One region of the Pseudomonas sp. FP1742 genome, then DNA from elsewhere that is predicted to be linked to it. Evidence: predicted binding sites of a transcription regulator. Region 1 holds the regulator's gene; the other holds the start of a gene.
What was found. The regulator FliA, encoded in region 1, starts transcription of late flagellar genes. The targets are predictions, from matches to a motif close to CTAAAGTTTNNNNNNNNNNNGCCGNTAA.
Positions count from the first base shown of each region.

Region 2: the regulator FliA is predicted to act here: its motif matches at 1,102-1,129, upstream of PSH64_RS00605 (methyl-accepting chemotaxis protein).

Region 1 covers NZ_CP117460.1:1,757,855-1,770,184, reverse strand. The annotation lists gene PSH64_RS07930 (chemotaxis protein CheW) at 1-334, opposite strand, end outside; gene PSH64_RS07925 (CheW domain-containing protein) at 409-1,275, opposite strand; gene PSH64_RS07920 (ParA family protein) at 1,306-2,094, opposite strand; gene motD (flagellar motor protein MotD) at 2,138-3,031, opposite strand; gene PSH64_RS07910 (flagellar motor protein) at 3,047-3,787, opposite strand; gene PSH64_RS07905 (chemotaxis response regulator protein-glutamate methylesterase) at 3,787-4,917, opposite strand; gene PSH64_RS07900 (chemotaxis protein CheA) at 4,967-7,219, opposite strand; gene PSH64_RS07895 (protein phosphatase CheZ) at 7,257-8,045, opposite strand; gene PSH64_RS07890 (chemotaxis response regulator CheY) at 8,067-8,438, opposite strand; gene fliA (RNA polymerase sigma factor FliA) at 8,606-9,346, opposite strand; gene fleN (flagellar synthesis regulator FleN) at 9,343-10,173, opposite strand; gene flhF (flagellar biosynthesis protein FlhF) at 10,290-11,618, opposite strand; gene flhA (flagellar biosynthesis protein FlhA) at 11,630-12,330, opposite strand, start outside.
Region 2 covers NZ_CP117460.1:124,593-130,262, forward strand. The annotation lists rRNA gene PSH64_RS00590 (23S ribosomal RNA) at 1-412, shown strand, start outside; rRNA gene rrf (5S ribosomal RNA) at 555-670, shown strand; rRNA gene rrf (5S ribosomal RNA) at 778-893, shown strand; gene PSH64_RS00605 (methyl-accepting chemotaxis protein) at 1,246-3,126, shown strand; gene PSH64_RS00610 (SRPBCC family protein) at 3,262-3,729, opposite strand; gene PSH64_RS00615 (non-ribosomal peptide synthetase) at 3,759-5,670, opposite strand, start outside.

The DNA.
Region 1 (12,330 bases):
GACGCAGATAAACCACTTCAGCCACGCTGTCGACCATGATCCCGACCACTTGCTTGTCGGCTTCGATGATGACGATACGGGTGTTGTCGCTGACATCGACCGTACCGAGGCCGAAACGCTGGCGGGTGTCGATCACGGTGACCACGTTGCCGCGCAGGTTGATGATGCCCAGCACGTAGCTCGGGGCACCCGGCACCGGAGCGATTTCGGTGTAGCGCAGGACTTCCTGTACGCGCATCACGTTGATGCCGTAGGTTTCATTGTCCAGTTTGAAGGTGACCCATTGCAGGATCGGATCTTCGGAACCTTTTGCCGCCGTCGCCTTGTCATTCATACCCAGACCCCTCGAAAAACCGCCCTGGCGGTGTGTGTTCAGTGCACCGGCACTTGAAGGCCGATGCGTGTTTTTTATGTCGGTTTGTGGCTCGGCTTACTGCCGCCCATGTGCTTCGCCCCGCCGCTGGCGATCAATTCGGCCAGTTCGGCGACATCGAGCAAGGCGCACATGTGTTCAATCACCGTGCCGGCAAGCCATGGCCGCTGACCCCGGTGACTTCTCCATTTGATTTCATTCGGGTCCAGGCGCAACGAGCGGCTGACCTGATGCACCGCCAGCCCCCACTCATAGCCCTGAACCGAAATCACGTATTGCAGGCCCTGGCGGAAATCATCGCGGTAGCGGTCCGGCATGACCCAGCGAGCGGTATCCAGCACTTTCAGGTTACCGGCCTGGCTCGGCAGGATCCCCAGGAACCATTCCGGCTGACCGAACAACGGCGTCAGCTCGTGACCGGCCAAAGAGTAAATCGAGCCCAGGCACACCAGCGGCACCGCCAGGGTCAACCCGGCGACATCGAACAACAGGCATTCGAACGGCTCGGCCGCCCAGGCCGGACGACCGTCGGTTTCCACCGGCGGCGGTGTGTTGCTCGGCGGCAGATGAACTTCCACCACCGGCGGCACCAACGCTTGCAGCAGCGGTGCAATGGTCGAGACAGGCGCCAGAATCGGTGCCGGTGCTTCGATCACAGCCACCGGTGCCTTCACCACTGGCGCAACAACGGGGGCCGCGACCACTGCCGGCTTCTGCGCATCGCGCGCCTGCTCTTCGAGCACCGCCGCCTGGAACTCGTCCAGGGCAGCTTCAGCCTCGACAACCTCGGGCAGCGCCTCGACTTCAGGCATCAGCTCTTCGGTCGCGTCCTGCAGCAAGCCATCCAGATAAGACTGAAGGGCCAATTGCGGGCGCGAGGTGATCTTCACCGGCCGGGTCATGCGAATACCATCGTAGGAATCGGGCTCATCTCAAGCCACCTGCGGAACAAGTTGCTGGGCGAGCAGATGCTTGAGCAGTGCGCGGTAGGCGAGAACGCCACGGCTCTTGCCGTCGAATTGCGAAGGCGTCAGCCCCGCCCGACTCGCGTCGCGCAGGCGGGTGTCGATCGGGATGTAGCCTTGCCAGATTTCTTCCGGGTACTTGTCGCGCAGCACGCGCAGGGTGCCGAGAGAAGCCTGGGTGCGGCGGTCGAACAGGGTCGGCACGATGTTGAACGGCAGCGCCTGTTTGCGTGAGCGGTTGATCATTGCCAAGGTGTTGACCATGCGTTCCAGACCTTTGACCGCCAGGTGCTCGGTCTGCACCGGAATCACCAACTGCTGGCTGGCCGCCAAGGCATTGACCATCAGCACGCCGAGCAATGGCGGGCTGTCGATCACGGCGTAATCGAAATCCTGCCAAAGTTGCGCCAGGCTCTTGGCGATCACCAGGCCCAAACCACTCTGGCCCGGCGACTGGCGCTCAAGGGTGGCCAGCGCGGTGCTCGACGGCAACAGGGAAATGCGTTCGTCGCTGGTGGGCATCAGCAACTGACCGGGCAAGCCTTGCGGCACGCTGCCCTTGTGCAGGAACAGGTCGTAGCTGCTGTGTTCCAGGCTGTCGGGGTCGTAACCGAAGTAGCTGGTCATGGAGCCGTGGGGATCGAGATCGACCACGACCACGCGCTTGCCCGCCTCTGCCAGCAACCCGGCTAAAGCGATGGAGGAAGTGGTTTTACCGACACCACCCTTTTGATTGGCAACTGCCCAGACTCTCATTCGGATTGTTCCTCCCGGTCGAAAACGTCGACCGAGAAATAGCTCAACGTATTAATGCGGGTGACGGAGAATTGACGGCACTCTCGCGTCCCGGCGACTTGACCGGGGTAGGTGCAGTTTGTGTGCCAGCCCGCTTCAATGCGGCATCCGGTTGTGCATGGGCCGTTCCGGTACCGGTGAGACTGCGACGTACATCGAGATTGCGTGACACCACCAGCACCACCCGACGGTTACGCGCGCGACCTTCGGCGGTGGCGTTGTTGGCCACCGGCTGGAACTCGCCGTATCCCACCGATGCCAGACGACCAGGGTTCACACCCTGCATCGCCAGCATCCGCACGATGCTTGCCGAACGGGCCGAGGACAGTTCCCAGTTGGTCGGGTATTGCGCGGTACGGATCGGTTGATCATCGGTGAAGCCTTCGACGTGGATCGGGTTGTCGAATGGCCGGAGGATCGCGGCGACCTTGTCGATGATGTTGAACGCGATGTCGCTGGGCATGGCGTCGCCGCTGCCGAACAACAGGCTGGAATTGAGTTCGATCTCGACCCACAACTCATTGCCGCGCACGGTCATCTGATTGGAGCTGATCAAGTCGCCGAACGCCGCGCTGATGTCATCGGCAATGCTTTTGAGCGGATCGTTGGCGGCCTGGGCGATACCGGCGTCGATCTGTTCGCTGTCCTTGACCAATGGCTTGGCCGGGGTCACGGTCTGCGGTCGCTCTTCACCGATGGGAATCGGCTTGAGGGCGCGATCGGAGTCGGTAAACACCCCGATCAACGCCTCGGAGATGACCTTGTACTTGCCTTCGTTGATCGACGAGATCGAGTACATCACCACGAAGAACGCGAACAGCAAAGTGATGAAGTCGGCGTAGGAAACGAGCCAACGTTCATGGTTCACATGTTCTTCAGGTTGCCTGCGACGTGCCATGGTCCATGTCTCCCATCAATCCATAAAGCCCTGAAGCTTCAACTCAATAGAGCGAGGGTTTTCACCTTCGGCGATCGACAGGATCCCTTCCAGCAACATTTCGCGATAGCGCGACTGTCGCAACGCGATGGACTTGAGCTTGGCGGCAATCGGCAGCAGCACCAGGTTGGCACTGGCCACGCCGTAAATGGTGGCGACGAAGGCGACGGCGATGCCGCTGCCCAGTTGCGATGGATCGGCCAGGTTGCCCATGACGTGGATCAGGCCCATCACCGCACCGATGATACCGATGGTCGGCGCGTAGCCGCCCATGCTTTCAAAGACTTTGGCGGCTTCGATATCGCGGCTTTCCTGGGTGTAGAAATCCACTTCCAGAATGCTGCGGATCGCTTCCGGTTCCGCGCCGTCCACCAGCAGTTGCAGGCCTTTACGCGAGTAACTGTCGGGTTCGGCGTCGGCCACCCCTTCCAGGCCGAGCAAACCTTCCTTGCGGGCGGTCAAACTCCAGTTGACCACGCGATCGATGCCACCGGCCAGGTCCACGCGAGGCGGGAACAGGATCCAGGCGAGAATCTGCATGGCACGCTTGAAGGCACTCATCGGCGATTGCAGCAGCGCGGCACCGATGGTGCCACCGAGTACGATCAGCGCCGCCGGGCCGTTGGCCAGAGCGCCGAGGTGACCGCCTTCAAGGTAGTTGCCGCCGATAATGGCGACAAACGCCATGATGATCCCGATAAGGCTGAGTACATCCATCAGATGCAAGCCTCAACCAGATGCCGACCGATGTCGTCGAGGCTGTACACCGCGTCCGCGAGCTCGGCTTTGACGATGGCCATCGGCATGCCGTAGATCACGCAGCTGGCTTCATCCTGCGCCCAGATCGCACTGCCGCCCTGCTTGAGCAGACGCGCGCCTTCGCGACCGTCAGCGCCCATGCCGGTCAGCACCACCGCCAGAACTTTGTCGCCGTAGGATTTGGCCGCCGAACCGAAGGTGATGTCCACGCACGGCTTGTAGTTCAGACGCTCGTCGCCCGGCAGGATTTTCACCGCGCCACGGCCGTCGATCATCATCTGCTTGCCACCCGGTGCCAGCAGCGCCAGGCCCGGACGCAGGATGTCGCCATCCTCGGCTTCCTTGACGCTGATGCGGCACAGCTTGTCCAGGCGCTCGGCGAAGGCCTTGGTGAAGGCTGCCGGCATGTGCTGGATCAACACGATCGGTGCCGGGAAGTTGGCAGGCAACTGGGTCAGGACCCGTTGCAGTGCAACCGGGCCACCGGTGGAGGTGCCGATGGCGACCAGTTTGTAGGCTTTGCGTTTCGGCGCAGGAGATGACGGAGCTGCTGCATGGGGGCGCGCCGCAATCGGTGCCGGTGCCGGACGCGCAGGCGCGCTGCTGCCGTAGCTGCCAACGCTCGAAGGTGCAGGCGTCGGGGCTGGCGCAGCAACCGGTGCCGGTGGAGTGTAGGCGCTGACACGACGGTTACTGCGCGAGATGCTGAGAATCTTCTCGCACAGCAGTTGCTTGACCTTCTCCGGGTTACGGGAGATGTCTTCGAAATTCTTCGGCAGGAAGTCCACCGCGCCGGCGTCCAGCGCATCGAGGGTGACCCGGGCGCCTTCGTGGGTCAGCGAAGAGAACATCAACACCGGGGTCGGGCAGCGCTGCATGATGTGCCGCACCGCCGTGATGCCATCCATCATCGGCATCTCGTAGTCCATGGTGATCACGTCTGGCTTGAGGGCCAGGGCCTGATCGATCGCCTCTTTTCCGTTGGTCGCCGTACCGACGACCTGGATATTTGAATCCGCTGCAAGAATTTCCGAGACGCGGCGGCGGAAAAACCCCGAATCGTCCACCACCAGGACTTTGACTGCCATAAACACTCCGTTAGACGGGGCGAGGCTCTGGCGCCCCGCTCCCCCAGAATCAAATACGCCGTGCGGCGTAACGCTTGAGCATGCTCGGAACATCGAGAATCAGTGCAATGCGGCCGTCACCGGTGATGGTGGCGCCGGACATGCCCGGGGTTCCCTGGAGCATTTTGCCCAATGGCTTGATGACCACTTCTTCCTGGCCCACCAACTGATCGACGACGAAGCCGATTCGCTGAGTGCCCACCGAAAGGATCACCACATGGCCTTCGCGCTGCTCTTCGTGAGCGGCGGAGCTGACCAGCCAGCGCTTGAGGTAGAACAAGGGCAGCGCCTTGTCCCGCACGATCACCACTTCCTGGCCGTCCACCACGTTGGTGCGCGACAGGTCGAGGTGGAAGATCTCGTTGACGTTCACCAGCGGGAACGCGAACGCCTGGTTGCCGAGCATGACCATCAGCGTCGGCATGATCGCCAGGGTCAACGGGACCTTGATGACGATCTTCGAGCCCTTGCCCTTGGTCGAGTAGATATTGATGGTGCCGTTGAGCTGGGCGATCTTGGTCTTCACCACGTCCATGCCCACGCCACGACCGGACACGTCGGAGATCTCGGTCTTGGTCGAGAAGCCCGGCGCGAAGATCAGGTTGAAGCAATCGGACTCGCTGAGACGGTCCGCCGCATCCTTGTCCATCAAACCTTTTTTCACGGCGATACCGCGCAGGACATCAGCGTCCATGCCCTTGCCGTCATCGGAGATGGACAGCAGGATGTGGTCGCCTTCCTGTTCAGCGGACAGAATCACCTTGCCGCTGCGAGGCTTGCCCATCGCTTCGCGATCAGCCGGCTCTTCGATACCGTGGTCGACCGAGTTGCGCACCAAGTGGACCAACGGGTCGGCCAAAGCCTCGACGAGGTTCTTGTCGAGGTCGGTTTCTTCGCCGACCAGCTCCAGGTTGATCTCTTTCTTGAGCTGGCGAGCCAGGTCGCGAACCAGGCGCGGGAAGCGCCCGAAGACTTTCTTGATCGGCTGCATCCGGGTCTTCATGACCGCGGTTTGCAGGTCGGCCGTGACCACGTCGAGGTTCGACACGGCCTTGGACATGGCTTCGTCGCCGCTGTTGAGGCCCAGCCGGACCAGGCGGTTACGCACCAGTACCAACTCGCCGACCATGTTCATGATTTCGTCCAGACGCGCGGTATCGACCCGCACGGTGGTCTCGGCTTCACTGGCCGGTTTTTCCGCGGGTGGTGCGGCCGGGGCGCGAGCAGGCGCCGGTGCAGCAGCGGCGGCAGGCTTCGGCGCTTCGGCTTTTGGCTCGGGCGCTTTGGCCACGGGCGCTGGCGCCGCAGCCTTGGCAACCGGGGCCGCTACCGAAGAAGCGGCAGAACCGGTGCCCACTTCAGTGAACTTGCCCTTGCCGTGCAATTCGTCGAGCAGCGATTCGAACTCGTGATCGGAGATCAGATCGCTGCCGGCCGCAGCGGCGGTTGGCGCAGCCGGGGTCGGAACCGAAGCAATGGCCGATTCCAGAGCATCGACCGCAAAGGTGCCTTTGCCGTGCAACTGGTCGAGCAGTGCTTCGAACTCGTCGTCGGTGATGTCGGAGCTGTCGCCGGCCGCTTTCGGGGCCGCCGGTGCGGTAGGCGCGGCGGCCACGGCATCGGGGGCGAACTGGCCTTTGCCGTGCAATTGATCGAGCAACGACTCGAACTCGGCGTCGGTGATTTCGTCGCTGGCTGCCGCATCGCCAGTCGGCGCCGGCACTGGAACAACGGCGGGCGCCTCGGCCTGAGCCTTGACGGCGTTCAGCGAGTCCAGCAACTGTTCGAATTCGTTATCGGTGATGTCACCGGATTCACTTTCGGCGGCAGGCTCTTGCACCACGTCAGCGACAGGTGCAGCTTCATCAGCCATTTGCGGCTCGGCCAGACGGGCCAGCGCCGCGAGCAATTCAGGCGTGGCAGCCGTGATCGGGCTGCGTTCGCGGACTTCGCTGAACATGCTGTTCACCGCGTCCAGCGCTTCGAGAACCACGTCCATCAGTTCCGAGTCGACGCGCCGCTCACCCTTGCGCAGGATGTCGAACACGTTCTCGGCGATGTGACAGCACTCCACCAGCTCATTGAGCTGGAGGAAGCCGGCGCCCCCTTTTACAGTGTGAAAACCGCGAAAAATTGCATTGAGCAAGTCCGCATCATCAGGTCGGCTTTCCAGCTCGACCAGTTGCTCGGACAGTTGCTCTAGAATCTCGCCGGCCTCAACCAGGAAATCCTGAAGGATCTCTTCATCGGCGCCGAAGCTCATTAAGGGGGTGCTCCTACAGGTCTAAAAACCCAGAAAACTAAAATCCAAGACTGGATAGCAAATCGTCCACATCGTCCTGACCGGACACAACGTCTTCTCTTTTATCGGCATGAATCTGCGGACCTTCACCCTGAGAGAGATGTTTTTGCGGATCTTTTTCAGCCAGCATCGCTTCACGGTCATGTTCGATACCCGCAAAGCGGTCTACCTGGCTGGCCATGAGTACGAGCTTGAGCAGGTTGCTTTCAACTTCGGTGACCAGTTGGGTCACACGCTTGATCACCTGACCGGTTAGGTCCTGGTAATCCTGGGCCAGCAAAATGTCGTTGAGGTTGCTCGACACGACGCGGTTGTCTTCACTGCTGCGTGTCAGGAAACCGTCGACCCGCCGGGCCAGTTCGCGGAACTCTTCAGCCCCGACTTCGCGACGCATGAACCGCCCCCAATCCGTGCTCAGCGCCTGAGCTTCGTCGCTCAGGCTGTTGATCAGCGGCGTGGCGTTTTCCACCAGGTCCATGGTGCGGTTGGCCGCGGCCTCGGTCAGCTTGACCACATAGGACAGGCGCTCGGTGGCATCCGTGATCTGAGACACTTCCTCGGCTTGCGGCATGTGCGGGTCAATCTGGAAATTGACGATCGCGCTATGCAGCTCGCGGGTGAGCTTGCCTACTTCCTGATACAGGCCGCGGTCACGGGTCTGGTTGAGCTCATGGATCAGTTGCACAGCGTCGCCGAACCTGCCTTTTTCAAGGCTTTCGACCAGTTCGACCGCGTGTTTTTTCAGGGTCGACTCGAAATCGCCCTGTGAAGATTCGTTATGCTCCATAGCTCCCCCGTGCGCAGTACATCAGCCGATGCGTTCGAAAATCTTCTCGATTTTTTCTTTCAACGCCTGGGCTGTGAAGGGTTTGACCACATAGCCGTTAACACCGGCCTGGGCCGCTTCGATGATTTGCTCGCGCTTGGCTTCGGCGGTCACCATCAGCACTGGCAGATGCTTGAGCTTTTCATCGGCGCGCACGTGACGCAGCAGATCGATACCGGTCATGCCCGGCATGTTCCAGTCCGTTACCAGAAAGTCGATGCTCCCGCTGTTGAGAACCGGAATGGCAGTGGTGCCATCGTCAGCCTCGACCGTGTTGGTGAACCCAAGGTCACGCAACAGGTTTTTTATGATCCGCCGCATCGTTGAGAAGTCATCAACGATGAGGATTTTCATGTTCTTGTCCAATTCGACCTCCAAGCAGTCTTAAACGCGCCCAGCACCTGGACGCGCCATTTCAATCAATCCGGCAAAGCACTCAATGACTGTCTGGAGCACAACAGATCGAGACCGGTGCAGTTCAACCCCACACCGGCTCCATTCGCAGTGTCCCCACACTGCCTTCAGCGCGCTCGCCACTCCCCCAAACGCCCCCGCAAACGGGCCGCGCACTGGCTGTGTAACTGGCTGACCCGCGACTCGCTGACCCCCAGGACCTCACCGATTTCCTTGAGATTCAACTCCTCGTCGTAGTACAGCGCCAACACCAGTCGCTCACGCTCCGGCAAATTGGCAATCGCGTCCGCCAGCGCTGCCTGGAAGCGTTCATCTTCCAGATCGCGTGACGGCTCGAGATGAGCACTCGCGCCATCCTCATGCAGCCCTTCGTGTTCGCCGTCCTGCAACAGATCGTCGAAACTGAATAACCGGCTGCCCAGGGTGTCGTTCAAAATCCCGTAATAATCGTCGAGACTCAATTGGAGTTCGGCCGCAACTTCGTGATCTTTAGCGTCACGGCCGGTTTTAGCTTCAATCGAGCGAATCGCGTCGCTGACCATGCGGGTATTGCGGTGGACCGAACGTGGCGCCCAGTCCCCCTTGCGCACTTCATCGAGCATCGCGCCGCGGATTCGAATGCCCGCGTACGTCTCGAAACTCGCGCCTTTGCTGGCGTCGTATTTGGTTGATACTTCAAGCAGGCCGATCATCCCGGCCTGGATCAGGTCTTCGACCTGGACACTGGCCGGCAGACGCGCCAGCAAGTGGTAGGCAATGCGTTTGACCAATGGCGCGTAACGCTCGATCAGCTCGTACTGCGCGTCACGTGCCGACTTCTTGTAGAGGTTGTAACCGCTGGCTGTCATAGCACAGGTCCTGCCGTTTGTTGCACGAGGCGCTCGACGAAAAACTCCAAGTGCCCACGCGGGTTGGCCGGCAGTGGCCAGGTATCGACTTTTTGCGCGATGGCCTTGAACGCCAGGGCGCACTTGGAACGCGGAAAGGCTTCGTAGACCGCACGCTGCTTCTGCACAGCCTTGCGCACGCTTTCGTCGTAAGGCACCGCACCGACGTATTGTAAGGCGACGTCGAGGAAGCGATCCGTGACCTTGGTCAACTTGGCGAACAGGTTGCGCCCTTCCTGCGGGCTCTGCGCCATGTTGGCCAGGACGCGGAAGCGGTTCATGCCGTAATCGCGGTTAAGCAGTTTGATCAGCGCGTAGGCGTCGGTGATCGAGGTCGGCTCATCGCATACCACCAGCAAGACTTCCTGCGCGGCGCGTACGAAGCTGACTACCGAGTCCCCAATGCCCGCGGCGGTGTCGATCACCAATACGTCGAGGTTGTCGCCGATGTCACTGAATGCCTGGATCAGGCCGGCGTGCTGGGCCGGGCTCAGATGAACCATGCTCTGGGTGCCGGACGCGGCCGGGACAATGCGGATTCCGCCAGGCCCCTGCAACAGCACGTCGCGCAGCTCACAGCGGCCTTCGATCACGTCGGCGAGTGTGCGTTTGGGTGTCAGTCCCAACAGAACGTCGACGTTCGCCAGCCCCAGATCGGCATCCAGCAGCATGACGCGCCGGCCGAGCTCAGCTAGAGCCAGGGACAAGTTCACTGACACGTTAGTCTTCCCGACGCCACCTTTGCCGCCGGTCACCGCGATCACCTGTACGGGATGCATGCTGCCCATGTTATTTCTTTACCTTGTCTTACTTAGACGGAGGCCACATTACTGGCTGCGCGTTCACCATCGGAACAATGCATGGCAGACCATCGATGTAGGTACAAAAAATGTTCATTAATACCTCAGCCAACCTGCTTGGTCGGGCTGTGGTAAATATCAGCGAACATGTCAGCCATGGCTTCTTCGCTGGGTTCTTCCTGCATTTGCACGCTAACGGCGCGACTGACCAGTTGATGACGGCGCGGCAGATGCAAATCATCCGGGATCCGCGGACCATCGGTCAGGTAAGCCACCGGCAACTCATGACTGATAGCCAGGCTCAACACCTCGCCAAGACTTGCCGTTTCATCCAGTTTAGTCAGGATGCAGCCGGCGAGGCCGCAGCGTTTGTAACTGTGATAAGCGGCAGTTAGAACCTGTTTCTGGCTGGTGGTTGCCAGAACCAGATAATTTTTTGATTTGATGCCGCGCCCGGCCAGGCTTTCGAGCTGCATGCGCAGGGCCGGATCGCTGGCCTGAAGGCCGGCGGTATCGATCAGCACCACGCGTTTGCGCAGCAATGGTTCCAGCGCCTGCACCAGGGATTGACCCGGGTCGACGTGGGTCACCGACACGTTGAGGATCCGGCCCAAGGTCTTGAGCTGTTCCTGAGCACCAATGCGATAGCTGTCCATGCTCACCAGCGCGATGTTCTGCGCGCCGTACTTGAGCACGTAACGGGCCGCGAGCTTGGCCAGTGTGGTGGTCTTGCCCATGCCGGCCGGGCCGACCATGGCAATGACACCACCCTCTTCCAGCGGCTCGACTTCCGGGGTGGCAATCATCCGCGCCAGGTGCGCGAGCAACATGCGCCAGGCCTGACGAGGCTCTTCAATGTCGGTAATCAGCGCCAGCAGATCTCGCGACAACGGGCCGGACAGGCCGATACGCTGCAGACGACGCCAAAGATTGGCCTGAGCCGGACGGCTGCCTTGCAGCTGATTCCAGGCCAGCGAGCCAAGCTGCACTTCCATCAGTTCACGCAGGCTATTGAGTTCGAAACGCATCGAATCGAAGGCGCGCGGGTCCACACCGCCGGAGGCTGGCGCAGGGGCCGGCGCTGCACGACGAGGTTCGGCGTAGGTTGGCTCGATCAGCGGTTCGGCGGCGGTCAACGGCAGGCCGGCGAACAACTGGCGATTGGTGGTCTTGTCGCTCTCGCCATCGCCGCGCAGGCTCAGCTCGGCCTGGGCAGTGACGATCCGCGACTGGGTCTTGCGCAGCTCGTCCTCGAGTTCCATGTTCGGGACACGCGGGGCCAGCGCCGACAATTTGTAATCCAGGGCAGCCGTCAGCTCGACACCACCGGCGATCCGGCGATTGCCAATGATGGCGGCATCGGCGCCCAGCTCATCACGAACCAGTTTCATGGCCTGACGCATATCGGCGGCGAAAAAACGCTTAACTTGCATAAACCACTACCTCAGCCGTTGGGCCCTACTGTCGCAACGATGGTCACTTGCTTGTTGTCAGGAATTTCCTGGTAAGCCAACACGTGCAAGCCCGGGACTGCCAGCCGACCGAATCGCGAGAGCATCGCGCGAACCGGACCGGCCACCAGCAGAATCACCGGTTGACCTTGCATTTCCTGACGCTGCGCCGCATCGATCAATGAGCGTTGCAGTTTCTCCGCCATGCTTGGCTCCAGCAGAACACCCTCTTCCGAGCCTTGTCCTGCCTTCTGAAGACTATTGAGCAATATTTGTTCCAACCTTGGCTCCAAGGTGATCACAGGCAGCTCCGACTCAGTGCCTACAATGCTTTGCACGATTGCACGGGATACGCCGACACGCACCGCGGCCACCAAAGCGGCAGTATCTTGACTCTTGGCAGCGTTGTTCGCGATGGCTTCGGCGATGCTGCGAATGTCCCGTACCGGCACCTGCTCGGCCAGCAACGCCTGCAAGACTTTGAGCAGTTGCGACAGCGAAACCACCCCCGGCACCAGTTCTTCAGCCAGCTTCGGTGAGCTTTTGGCCAGCAATTGCATGAGTTGCTGGACTTCTTCGTGGCCGATCAGCTCGCTGGAATGCTTGTACAGAATCTGGTTCAAGTGGGTTGCCACGACCGTACTGGCATCGACCACGGTGTAACCGAGGGATTGCGCCTGGGCGCGCTGGCTGA
Region 2 (5,670 bases), 1.6 Mb from region 1:
TGGCACCTCGATGTCGGCTCATCACATCCTGGGGCTGAAGCCGGTCCCAAGGGTATGGCTGTTCGCCATTTAAAGTGGTACGCGAGCTGGGTTTAGAACGTCGTGAGACAGTTCGGTCCCTATCTGCCGTGGACGTTTGAGATTTGAGAGGGGCTGCTCCTAGTACGAGAGGACCGGAGTGGACGAACCTCTGGTGTTCCGGTTGTCACGCCAGTGGCATTGCCGGGTAGCTATGTTCGGAATAGATAACCGCTGAAAGCATCTAAGCGGGAAACTAGCCTCAAGATGAGATCTCACTGGGACCTTGAGTCCCCTGAAGGGCCGTCGAAGACTACGACGTTGATAGGTTGGGTGTGTAAGCGCTGTGAGGCGTTGAGCTAACCAATACTAATTGCCCGTGAGGCTTGACCATATAACACCCAAGCAATTTGCGCTTAAAGAGCCAGATTGCGGTGTGTGAAGACGCAATGAACCGAAAGTTCGAGAAGCAAACACACAAACTATCGCATACCCAATTTGCTGAAGCGTCGAAAGACGGTTCGGTACCCGAATTTCTTGACGACCATAGAGCATTGGAACCACCTGATCCCATCCCGAACTCAGCAGTGAAACGATGCATCGCCGATGGTAGTGTGGGGTTTCCCCATGTGAGAGTAGGTCATCGTCAAGATTAAATTCCGAAACCCCTATCTGCATATGCAGGTAGGGGTTTTGTTTTAGTAGAAGTCACCGATTTTGCTGGCACGTTACCGCTGTAACGGGCTGGTCACAGAATTTCTTGACGACCATAGAGCATTGGAACCACCTGATCCCATCCCGAACTCAGCAGTGAAACGATGCATCGCCGATGGTAGTGTGGGGTTTCCCCATGTGAGAGTAGGTCATCGTCAAGATTGAATTCCGAAACCCCTGTCTGCGTATGCAGACAGGGGTTTTGTCTTTCTGGGCTTATAGAAATTCAAGTCCGAAGCGGGTCAGATCCCACGTCTGCATGCCTCGCTACTCTGTCGAGCCAGCAACACCAGATACAGACCAACGCCCAGTAATCCGTTCTCTCTAGCACGCCGTTCGGCGGGTATCTGACGGGTTTCGTACAAATCCCTAAGTTTTCTCCCGCTCGTGCCGAAAGACTGGTGACACATGCGTGCACCAAAGTAGAGCGGCTTAAAAATGCCATCTGCGCTGTTACATGGAATGTTGCAACCCGGAACGCATCCCCACTTTTGGCATAAGAAGTCCCATGAAATGAATCTCAAGTTCAGCCATAAAATCCTGCTAGCCGCTTCAGGCGTCGTGGTGCTGGCTTTTGCGTTGTTCACTTTGTACAACGACTATCTGCAGCGAAACACCATCCGGCAAAACCTCGAATCCTCCGTTGAGCAAGCCGGCGACCTGACCGCCAGCAGCGTGCAGAACTGGATGAGCGGCCGCGTGCTGGTCCTGGAAAATCTCGCGCAGAACGTCGCCCATCAAGGTGCCAATGCCGATCTGCCGGGACTGGTCGATCAACCGGCACTGACCACGAACTTCCAGTTCACCTACGTCGGGCAGGCCAATGGCGTGTTCACCCAACGCCCGGACGCGAAGATGCCGGATGGCTACGATCCGCGCCAGCGCCCCTGGTACAAACAAGCCGTGGTCGCCGACAAGACCATGCTGACCCCGCCTTACATGGCCGCGGTCGGCGGGCTGGTAGTGACCATCGCGATGCCGGTGAAAAAGAACGGCGAACTGCTGGGCGTTGTCGGTGGTGACCTGAGCCTGGAAACCCTGGTGAAGATCATCAACTCGGTGGATTTCGGTGGCATCGGTCACGCATTCCTCGTCAGCGCCGACGGTCAGGTGATCGTCAGCCCGGACAAGGATCAGGTGATGAAGAACCTGAAAGACATCTATCCGGGTTCCAGCGTCCGCATCGAAAAGGGCAACCAGGAAGTCGAACTGAACAAGCAGGATCGCATCCTCTCGTTCACGCCAGTGAGTGGATTGCCGAATGCCGAGTGGTACGTCGGTCTGTCGATCGACAAGGCCAAGGCCTACGCGCCACTGAGCCAGTTCCGCACTTCGGCGCTGATCGCGATGTTCATTGCCGTAACCGCCATTGCAGTGCTGCTGAGTCTGCTGATCAACGTGTTGATGCGTCCGCTGACCACGATGGGCCGTGCAATGCAGGACATCGCTCAGGGCGAGGGCGACCTGACCCGGCGTCTGGTCGTGGAAAGCAAAGATGAGTTCGGCGAGTTGGGCGGTTCCTTCAACCAGTTCGTGGAGCGGATTCACGCGTCGATTTGCGAAGTGTCCTCGGCGACCCGCCAGGTTCATGACCTGTCGCAACGGGTGATGGCATCGTCCAACGCCTCGATCATCGGATCCGACGAACAAAGCGCCCGCACCAACAGCGTGGCCGCGGCGATCAACCAATTGGGTGCCGCCACCCAGGAAATCGCCCGCAACGCCGCCGATGCTTCGCAGCACGCCAGCGGCGCGAGCGAGCAGGCCGATGACGGCCGTCAGGTGGTGGAACAAACCATTCTGGCCATGACCGAACTGTCGCAGAAAATCAGCCTGTCCTGCACGCAGATCGAAACCCTGAACGCGAGCACCGACAACATCGGCCACATTCTGGACGTGATCAAAGGCATCTCCCAACAGACCAATTTGCTGGCGCTCAACGCGGCCATCGAAGCGGCCCGTGCCGGTGAGGCCGGTCGTGGTTTTGCGGTGGTGGCGGACGAGGTGCGCAACCTTGCTCATCGCACCCAGGAATCGGCGGAAGAGATCCACAAGATGATCAGCTCGCTGCAGATCGGTTCTCGCGAAGCGGTGACCACCATGAACGCCAGTCAGGCATCCAGCGAGCAGAGCGTAGAAGTCGCGAACCAGGCCGGCCTGCGGCTGGTCAGCGTGACCCAGCGCATCGGCGAAATCGACGGTATGAACCAATCGGTGGCTGCGGCGACCGAAGAGCAGACCGCCGTGGTGGAAACCCTCAATGTCGACGTCAGCCAGATCAACCTGCTGAACCAGCAGAGCGTGGCCAACCTCAATGAAACATTGAAGGATTGCGATGCGCTGTCCCAGCAGGCCAATCGGTTGAAGCAACTGGTTGATAGCTTCAAGATCTGATTGAGGTCAGTTGAACCGCGTTATCGTTGAATCGCGGGCAAACCCGCTCCCACATGGTCTGTGTCGTACACACATTCCCTGTGGGAGCGGGCTTGCCCGCGAAAGCGGTAGATCAGTCACCGCCAAACCGAAGCCTTAAACAAACAGCTTCACCACATTCCCCATCGCATCATCGGCAAACCCCTGAACGAAATCCTTGAACCCCGGCAGGGCCTCGGCCCCGCCCTGGGCCGGTTCGGCGATGATGGTCCAGGTTGCCCGCGACTTGTCTGCGCCCAGGGATTCCACATTCATCGCCGCCCACAAATTGGCCACGCCCAAGGTGTTGTAGATGGTAGTCCAAGTCATGTTCAGCGCCTGGTCATCCCGGGAGTTGAGCTGCTCGACCACCAGGTTGCCGTCCTTGAAGAATTTCTTGCGCAGCGACGATACGCCTTCACCCGTCATCTCGATGTGCGACAGCGCCGGAATGAATTTGTCGAAGCCGGAAAAGTTACCGACCACCGCCCAGACTTGCGCTGCGTCAGCCGGTACGTTCACCGAAGACACAACATGACAGCCTTGAGGGTTTTTGATCAGGGTATCGGGTTGCAGAGTGTTCATGGTTTTTGCTCCGTGCTTGGTTAGGTGAATCAGATGAAGTTGATTTCTTTGAGGTAGTCGCAGCCGCGTCGCAGCAGCGCCGGGGATTTTTCCGGGTAGTGCGCGCCCATCTGCCGCACGCCCGCCTGAGCGTTGTCGTGGCCGATCATCGAGATGTCGCCGATGTCTTCCTCAAAGCCGTTGAGGTAGAAACCCAGTACGCCAAACAGCGCGTTATCGCTGTCGACCCGGCCCAGTTGCTGCTGCCAGTCGGCGACGCTGACCATCGAGAATTCCCGACCGGCTTCGCGAAAGGACGCCACGTAGGTGTCCCAGCTCAGGGGTTCGGGGTTGTGCAGGTTGAACACCGCTTTTTCGGCCTGGTAACGGCTGGCATGAAAGGCGATGAAACGGGCGAGAAAATCCACCGGCATCAGGTCGAAATTCAGTGCGAACTCTGGCACCTGGCCGAGCTGGATCGAGCCCTTGAGCATTAGCATCAGGCGATTCTTGTGGGGCTGGCAGACGCCGGTGAGGCTGTTGAAGCTGATGTTGCCGGGGCGGTAAAGGTTGACCCGCACCCCACGTTCCCGCGCCCTTTCGAGAATCCGCTCGCCGACCCATTTGGACAGGTTGTAGCCGTTCTTGATGTAGATCGGCGGCGTCTGCGCAGCGGGCAATTCCAGCACCCGGCCATCCTCGGAAATCGTGCTGGACGCCGAGAGCGTCGAGACGAAGTTGAAGATCTTCTTGCTACGTCCTTCACACAGGCGCAGGCACTCGAAAATCGGCTCGACGTTGTCCCGCGCCAACGACTCGTAATCAAGGACGTGATTGACGTTGGCGGCGTTGTGCACCAGTGCGCCGAACTCTCGATCCAGCCGTTCGTAAACCGCTTCGCTGAGCCCCAGTTGCGGGCGCGTGATGTCTGCTGCGTAAACCCGCACCCGGCTCAGGTCCAGATGTTCCAGACGGTTTTCCCGCAACGCATCCGTGAAGCGTTGCGCCGCCGATTGCCCACCGCCATCGCGCACCAGGCACGCCACTTCGCTGGCGCCCCAGGCCAGCAGCGCCTCGACGATATGCACTCCGACAAAGCTGTTGGCACCGGTGACGATCACCTTGTGTACATCGCCCATTCGGCTGACCGGCAATGGCTCGATGTCCAATTCGCGAAAGGCATCGGTCAGGGCTTTTTCGCTCAGCACTTCCTCGGTCCCGGAGCCGCGCACCAACGTCGCCAGCTTCGCAATCGTCGGCAGCTCGATGAAGCGATTGATCGAGATGCTGCGGCCGAACTCTTCACGCAAACGCAGGAGCATGCGCGACAGCAGGATCGAGTGCCCGCCGAGGTTGAAGAAACTTTCGTCGGTGGAGATGGCGCTGGCGGGCAGTTCCAGCAGCTCGGCCCAGATCTCCAGCAACAGCGCTTCATCGGCGCTGGTGGGCAAACGCCGTGGGCTGTTTTCGGTCACGTTGACGGGCAGTTCCAGCAGCGCTTTACGGTCGACCTTGCCGTTGCTGGCGAACGGCATGCTCGCCAGTTCGGTCCAGGCGCTCGGCTGCATGTAGTCCGGCAGAAACTGCATCGCGTGGGCCTTCAAGGCTTCGCGAGCGGCGCCGGGTTGCGCTTCCTGAGGTTGGGCGAGAAAGGCCAGAATCCGTCGATGGCGGTCGATGACCACCGCCACCTGACGGTACAGCTGACTGTCGCGCAGGCAGCGTTCGATCTCTTCCGGCTCGACCCGAAAGCCGCGAATCTTCACCTGATTGTCTCGCCGTCCGCATAGCTCGATACCGTCGGCGGTCCACTTGGCCATGTCGCCGGAGCGGTAGGCACGCAAACTCTGGCCGTTCGGCAGGCTCAGGTTCAGATAGCGTTCGGCTGTCTGTTGCGGGTTGTTCAGGTAACCCAGGCAAACCCCCGGACCGACGATGTACAACTCACCGACGGTGTGCTCG